3 regions of the Streptomyces sp. NPDC006544 genome follow, and region 2 is predicted to be linked to each of the others. Evidence: riboswitches for the same ligand, from Rfam matches in the RefSeq annotation. Region 2 holds a riboswitch; each other region holds the start of a gene.

Region 1 (2,258 bases), on a different contig from region 2:
GACGTGGACCGGTTCGTCGGGGCCTTCCGCGAGGTCATGGACGAGGCGCACGGCGGCGGCGCGCTGATGTGGGACTTCGGCAGGACGCTGGTGCGGCAGGCCGTCGCGAACCGCTGACGCGGCGCGCGGTGCGACGGCCCGCCGCACACCGGCGGGGCGTCGGTCAGTCCAGCAGCCGGCCGCGCAGCCGGTCGAGGGTCTCGGGCGCGAGTCCGAGACCCTCGCCGAGGTAGCGCTCCACCCCGCCCCACTCCTCGTCCATGGTCTCGAAGGCCGCCGTCAGGTACTCGGCGCGGGCGTCGAAGAGCGGGGCGAGCAGCTCCATCACCTCGGGGGTACGGGCTTCGGCGGCGTTCCCGCTCCGGCGGACCCGGTAGCGGTTGTGCGCGGCGTTCGACTCCAGGTAGTCCGCGACGATCGCGTCCCGCTCCACGCCCAGCGCGAGCAGGGTGACGGCGACCGACAGGCCGGCCCGGTCCTTGCCGGCCGCGCAGTGCATGAGGGCGGGGACGCTGTCCTCGGCGAGGGCGTGGACGACCCGGCTGTGCTCGGCGGTACGGGTCCTGATGATCCCGCGGTACGAGTGGGACATCCGCGCGGCGGCCTTGCCGTCACCCAGGACCTCGTGCAGCTGGGCGAGTTCCCCGTCGCGGACCATCGTCCAGAACTCCCGCCCGTCGGCCGGGTCCGACAGCGGGATGTTGACGTTCCGCACGCCGGGAAGATCCACGTCCGCGCCCTCCAGCGCGTGGTCGGCGTCGTTGCGGAAGTCGAACACGGTGTGCAGCCCGAGCGAGCCGAGGAACTCCGCATCGCTTTCGGTGGCATGTGCGAGATGTCCGCTTCGGAACAGTAGTCCCGACTTGACCCTTCGACCGTCCGTGGTCGGCAGCCCGCCCACGTCGCGGAAGTTGCGCACTCCGGACAGCGCCGGCTCCGTTCGCGGGGGGTGGGGTATCTGCTGGGTCACAGGGGCTCCTCCGTGTCGTCGTCGAGAGTGTCCGAATTGCTCCACTTGGGAACAACTTGCCATAGCGACAGGCGAGATCGGACACCTCCCCGTGAGCCAGATCATACGGTGACGGTGAGTGCCTGATCACGAATGCCGAATTGCCCATCCGGGACGGTTGTTGAAGGAGGGGAATGGACGGAGGGTGACCGGAATTCCGGCGGGCCGTCACCTTCAAGATTTTGTTGGGGAATTCATGACTTGTTCTGTCCGGCCGCACTCGATTACGTTCGCGATCGATCCGGACGGACCGCCTAATCCTGCCGCCGACCGGAAACCGCACTCGACTCATCACGCGCGGGGCAGGAGCGGGGGAACCAGGTAAGCCGCTGTTCCGGATCCTCTTCGGGATCTTCTTAAAGGGACAGCTCGGGGTTAAGTCGTACAGGTGTCCTTGATCGGCACCCGGCATGGCCGGACATCTCCCGTCCGAACCCGACAGCTCACCTCGCAGGCGTCGGAGAGGAATGCGCCATGCCTGCAACGGGTAAGCACCGCCGTCCCAAGTCCCGCTCGATATCCCGCGGTCTCGCCGTCGCCGGCACCGGTGGCGCGGCCCTCGCGCTCCCGCTGCTCGGGGCCACCGGCGCCCACGCGGCCGGCGCCCAGAGCGCGGCGCCCGCCGCCGCGCAGGTCCGTACGCCGCAGGCCGCACACGTCCCGGCCGCTTTCCAAGCCGCTCCGGCCGCGGCGCAGTCGGCCGTGCGGGCCGCTCCGGCCGTCTACACGGTCGTGCCGGGGGACTGTCTCTCCAAGATCGCCCAGCGGCAGCACCTCAGCGGCGGCTGGGAGCGGCTCTACGAGGGCAACCGCCAGGCGGTGGGCTCCGATCCCTCGCTGATCCACCCGGGCCTCAAGCTGACGCTGGGCGCGAAGGGTGCGGCCCCGGCCGCCGAGGCCGCGCCGGCCGAGACGCCGAAGCCGGCCGAAAAGTCCGCTTCCTCCGCCTCTGATGACTCTGACGCCTCCCAGGCCTCGGCTCCCGGCGAGTCCTCGGACGACTCCGACGAGGCCTTCTCCGACGAGGGCTCCTCCGACGAGGGCTCGCTCTCCGGCGAGGGCGCGTCCGACGGCTCCTCGCCGGAGGCCGCCGCCGAGGCTCCGGCCGCCCCCGCGCCCAAGGCCCCCGCCCCGCAGCAGGCCGCCCCCGCATCCACCGGCTTCGTCGCTCCGGTCGGCGGCGGCGTGTCCACCTCGTACCGGACCCCCGGCGCCATGTGGTCCAGCGGTTACCACACGGGCGTCGACT
Region 2 (2,258 bases):
GGTCAGCCGGGCGCCGGGCCCGAACACGCCGGAGACGATGTCGTCGCGAATTGCTGTGCATACCGTGTGCGCGGGAATACGCAAGACCGGACCTCCGCCTTTTTCGTATGACTGTGCGCGCTGCGATTCTATTGCAACACACGATAATTTCCGAGGACGGCCGGAAATACGAAACATTCCCACGCGTCCGGGGCCCGCCTCGAAGGCGATCCGCGGGGACCGACGCACGAAGGCCCCGGCTCAGGAGAGCCGGGGCCTTCGGGGAAGACGCGCGGTGCGGTGGTCGGCCGGACGGCGTACCGCCGGGCCCGGTGGTGCGGACCGGGTGCGGACCGGTCAGACGTTGACGCCGTGCGAGCGCAGGTACGCGACCGGGTCGATGTCCGAGCCGTAGTCGGCGCCGGTGCGGGCTTCGAAGTGCAGGTGCGGGCCGCTGGAGTTGCCCGTGGAGCCCGACAGGCCGATCTTCTGGCCCGGGGTGACCTGCTGGCCGACGGAGACGCTCAGCGAGCTCATGTGGCCGTACTGGGTGTACGTGCCGTCGGCGTGCTTGATGACGATGTTGTTGCCGTACGCGCCGCCCCAGCCCGCCTCGACCACGGTGCCCATGCCGACCGCGTGGACCTCGGTGCCGGAGGCGGCGTGGAAGTCGATGCCGGTGTGGCTGCCGGAGGACCACATGCCGCCGCCCGCGTGGTACTGGGTGCTGACGTAGGACTCCGCGACGGGGGACACGAAGGTGTTGAGGCGCTTGCGCTCCTCCTCGCGGGCCGCACGCTCGGCGGCCTCGCGCTCGGCCTTGGCACGCGCCTCGGCCTTCACCTTGGCCTCTGCCGCCCGCTGCTTCGCGTCGGCCTCGGCCTGCGCCTTGGCGGCGGCGGCCTCGGCGGCACGCTGCTGGGAGGCGGCCTGGGCCTCGATCTCGCCCTCGAGCCCGTCGGCCACGACGATGGTGTTCATGCCGGTGTCCTCGACGGAGGGGGCATGGTCCGCGGCGAACGCGGGGCCGGCCAGGGAGCCGACGACGCCCGTGGTGGCGAGGGCCGCGATGCCGGCGTAACCGGCGGTCCTGCGGCTCAGACGACTGGAACCGCGGTGCTTGCCGGACCCGGCGGTACGACTGCCAAACGCCATGAAGGGGTTGATCCTTTCCTTCCCTCTCGCCTACCGGGTTAGCTGACGGGTTCGGAGCAGGAAGGTCTCCTACGGGCCTCCACTTGCGAGGCGGCCCGATTCACCCCAGGGACACATGTGGGTCCCCGGCTCCCCAGGCTCGCGCCTGACGGGGACTCGGCGATCGCTGCCCGGTGCCGCGGGTGCGGCGGTTACCACTGACGGACAGCACGCCTGACGCTAGGCGGATCATCAGTCAATCGCCAAACAGACGCGCCTTTTTGTTGCGTTCGCCACACCGCATACAAGCAACCACACCACTAAACGGACAAAAGGGGTTCCAGCGAACAAGTCGCCGGAACCCCTTGGGTGTCCGCTCAGTTGGTCACCACGGTCACCTCGCCGATACCGAGGGCGCGCACCGGCTCCTCGATCTGCGAGGCGTCGCCCACCAGGACCGTGACCAGGCGGTTCACCGGGAACGCGCTGACGACCGCCGAAGTGGCCTCCACCGTCCCGGTTTCGGCGAGCCGCGCGTACAACTGCGCCTGGTAGTCGTCCGGCAGCTCCTGCTCGACCTGGTCGGCGAGGGTGCCGGCGACCGAGGCGGCCGTCTCGAACTTCAGCGGGGCCACGCCCACCAAGTTCTGTACCGCCACGTCCCGTTCGGCATCGGTCAGGCCGCCCTCCGCGAGGGTGCGCAGCACCTTCCAGAGGTCGTCCAGCGCCGGGCCGGTGTTCGGGGTGTCCACCGAGCCGCTGATGGCGAGCATCGAGGCGCCCTTGCCGTCGGCGGTGGAGCGCAGCACCTGACCGAAGGCGCGCACGCCGTACGTGTACCCCTTCTCCTCGCGCAGCACCTTGTCCAGGCGCGAGGTGAGGGTGCCGCCCAGGCAGTACGTGCCGAGCACCTGGGGCGCCCAGACGCGGTCGTGCCGGTCCGGCCCGATGCGGCCGATCAGCAACTGGGTCTGTACCGCGCCGGGCCGGTCCACGATGACCACGCGGCCGGTGTCGTCGGCGGTGACCGGCGTGACCGGGCGCGGTTCGGTGGTGTCACCGGTCCAGGCGCCCAGGGTGTCCGCGAGGACGGCGTCGAGGTCGATGCCGGTCAGGTCGCCGACGACCACCGCGGTGGCGGTGGC
Region 3 (2,258 bases), on a different contig from region 2:
GGGCTGCAGTTCACCCAGGAGGAGTGGAGGAGTGCCGGGGGCCTCGACTTCGCCCCGCGCGCCGACCTCGCCAGCCGGTCCCAGCAGATAGCCGTGGCCGAGCGGGTCCTGGCCTCCGAGGGCCCGGCGGCGTGGTCGCAGTGCGGGACCTCGGCGGGACTGTCGCAGCAGGCGCCCGCCGCGGGCGTGGACCCGGGCGTTCCCCGGGAGTCCAGGCCCGCGTCCCCCTCCGTGGCGCGGCCGGACTCCGTCGTCCCCTACCTCGGCTCGGACACCCCGTCCACGGACTTCGGCGCCCCGACGCCCGCCGTGCCGTCCCCGACGGACACGCCCTCGTTCATGCTCCCCGACTTCCCGCTGCCCGTGATGCCGCATCCGGACCAGCCGACCGGGCCCACGCTCCCGGTGGACCCGACGGCGCCCACGACCCCGTCCGCGGGCCCGACGGATCCCACGACGCCCACGGCACCCACGACTCCGCTCCCGCCCGTGGACCCGACGGCGCCCGCCGTCCCGTCCCTCCCCGCGGACCCGACGGCGCCGACCGGTACGACGGCACCCGTCTCGCCGACCGCCCCGGCGACCCCCGACGCCACTGCCGGCCCGGCCGGCACGACGGCCGACGGGACGCAGGGCGGCGGCAAGCACCGCGGCCCGGCCGCGGTCGAGGCGCCGGTCACACTTGATGCGGTGTCGGACCCGAAGTACACCGTGAAGACGGGCGACACCCTGGTGACCATCGCGGACGCCAACGGAGTGACGGGCGGCTGGAACGCGCTCTACGAGGCCAACGAGCAGGTCATCGGCGGGAACGCCAACCTCATCAAGCCGGGCCAGAATCTGGATCTAACGCACGAATAGGGACACTTGAGGCGCCCGGGAAGAACCTGATTGTCCGTTTTCCGTAAGTGAGACATGTGTCTCTTCCGGTCAACTGGCGTGTCCGGTTCCCCGGGTTCCGCAAACCCCGTCCTCACCTGCGCAAACACCCCTGGGAAGAGCGCAAGTAGGCACCGTTTCCCCCCGGTGGCCCTCGTTGAACATCGGGGGGAGACCTGTCTACCTTCTGAATCGCTCGCCACCGCGGGCTCCTTCGACCGCATCGCCGAATCCTGCCGGCGGCCGGGGGGAACACTCGTCGCGCAAGCGCCGAAGGCAGGAGCGGGGGAACCAAGGTAGGCGCCGGAACCGGCCGTTGAGAGACGGTCACGGAACCGGCTAGGGGTTAAGACAGGCGCTAGGTCGCCTGGCCGGGCACTCACTCGCCCGAACCCGACAGCTCACCTCGAAGGCGTCGGTGAGGAGAACTCCATGCTGCTTTCCGCCAAGGGCAAGCACCGCCGCGGCTCCAAGGCCGTCCGCATCGTCACGCTCGCCGGCGTCGCCGGTGTGGCCGTCGCGGCCCCGCTGATGGCCGCGGGCACCGCTTCCGCTGCGACCACCTCCGAGTGGGACCGCGTCGCCTCCTGCGAGGCCGGCGGCAACTGGGCCATCAACACGGGCAACGGCTACTACGGCGGCCTGCAGTTCTCGTCCTCCACCTGGGCCGCCTACGGCGGCAAGGCGTACGCCGCGCAGGCCAACCAGGCCTCCAAGAGCCAGCAGATAGCCATCGCCGAGAAGGTCCTCAAGGGCCAGGGCAAGGGTGCCTGGCCGTCCTGTGGCGTGGGCCTGTCGAACTCCGCGTACAACGGTGGCGCGGCCGAGGCCGCTCCGAAGGCGGAGACGAAGAAGACCGAGACCAAGAAGACCGAGCCGAAGAAGACCGCGCCGAAGACGGAGAAGCGCTCCGAGGCCACCTCCCGCTCCGAGCGTCCGGCCGCCCCGGCCAAGCCGAAGACCGAGGCCCCCAAGACCGGCAACGGCTCCTACGAGGTCAAGTCCGGCGACACGCTGGGCACCATCGCCTCCTCGGCCGGCGTCTCCGGCGGCTGGGAGAAGCTCTTCGAGCTCAACAAGGACGTCGTCTCGGACGCCGACCTGATCTTCCCGGGTCAGAAGCTGAAGCTCAGCTGAATCCCGCGGTGACACCTCCGCGGCCGCGTTCGCGGCACACGTGATTCCCGCCGCCCGGCGCGTGGCCCCCACGCGCCGGGCGGCGCCGTGCGTCCTGACGATCCGCCGGGTGACGGCCGCGCGAAGGCCGGGCGCCGGGTGCGGCGAGTCTCTGCGATCAAGAGCCCTATGTCCTGTAAGAGGGGCATTCAGACCCTTTTTCGTCCCACCACACGGGCGGTCGGGCGGCCCGGTGCCCGGAG

The links. A riboswitch is a leader RNA that binds a small molecule or an ion and turns the genes downstream of it on or off. The one in region 2 is predicted to bind cyclic di-AMP.
Region 1: linked by a shared signal. The riboswitch ahead of ABZY44_RS24285 (LysM peptidoglycan-binding domain-containing M23 family metallopeptidase) and the one ahead of ABZY44_RS17195 (M23 family metallopeptidase) in region 2 are both predicted to bind cyclic di-AMP.
Region 3: linked by a shared signal. The riboswitch ahead of ABZY44_RS19740 (transglycosylase family protein) and the one ahead of ABZY44_RS17195 (M23 family metallopeptidase) in region 2 are both predicted to bind cyclic di-AMP.

The regions. Positions count from the first base shown of each region.
Region 1 covers NZ_JBEXOV010000056.1:44,717-46,974, forward strand. Annotated here, with positions in the region: gene ABZY44_RS24275 (aspartate aminotransferase family protein) at 1-117, shown strand, start outside; gene ABZY44_RS24280 (tyrosine-protein phosphatase) at 164-970, opposite strand; cyclic di-AMP (ydaO/yuaA leader) riboswitch at 1,284-1,479, shown strand; gene ABZY44_RS24285 (LysM peptidoglycan-binding domain-containing M23 family metallopeptidase) at 1,484-2,258, shown strand, end outside.
Region 2 covers NZ_JBEXOV010000032.1:3,310-5,567, forward strand. Annotated here, with positions in the region: gene ABZY44_RS17190 (GntR family transcriptional regulator) at 1-84, opposite strand, end outside; gene ABZY44_RS17195 (M23 family metallopeptidase) at 337-1,134, opposite strand; cyclic di-AMP (ydaO/yuaA leader) riboswitch at 1,147-1,306, opposite strand; gene ABZY44_RS17200 (pitrilysin family protein) at 1,491-2,258, opposite strand, start outside.
Region 3 covers NZ_JBEXOV010000040.1:7,455-9,712, forward strand. Annotated here, with positions in the region: gene ABZY44_RS19735 (transglycosylase family protein) at 1-861, shown strand, start outside; cyclic di-AMP (ydaO/yuaA leader) riboswitch at 1,138-1,309, shown strand; gene ABZY44_RS19740 (transglycosylase family protein) at 1,312-2,016, shown strand.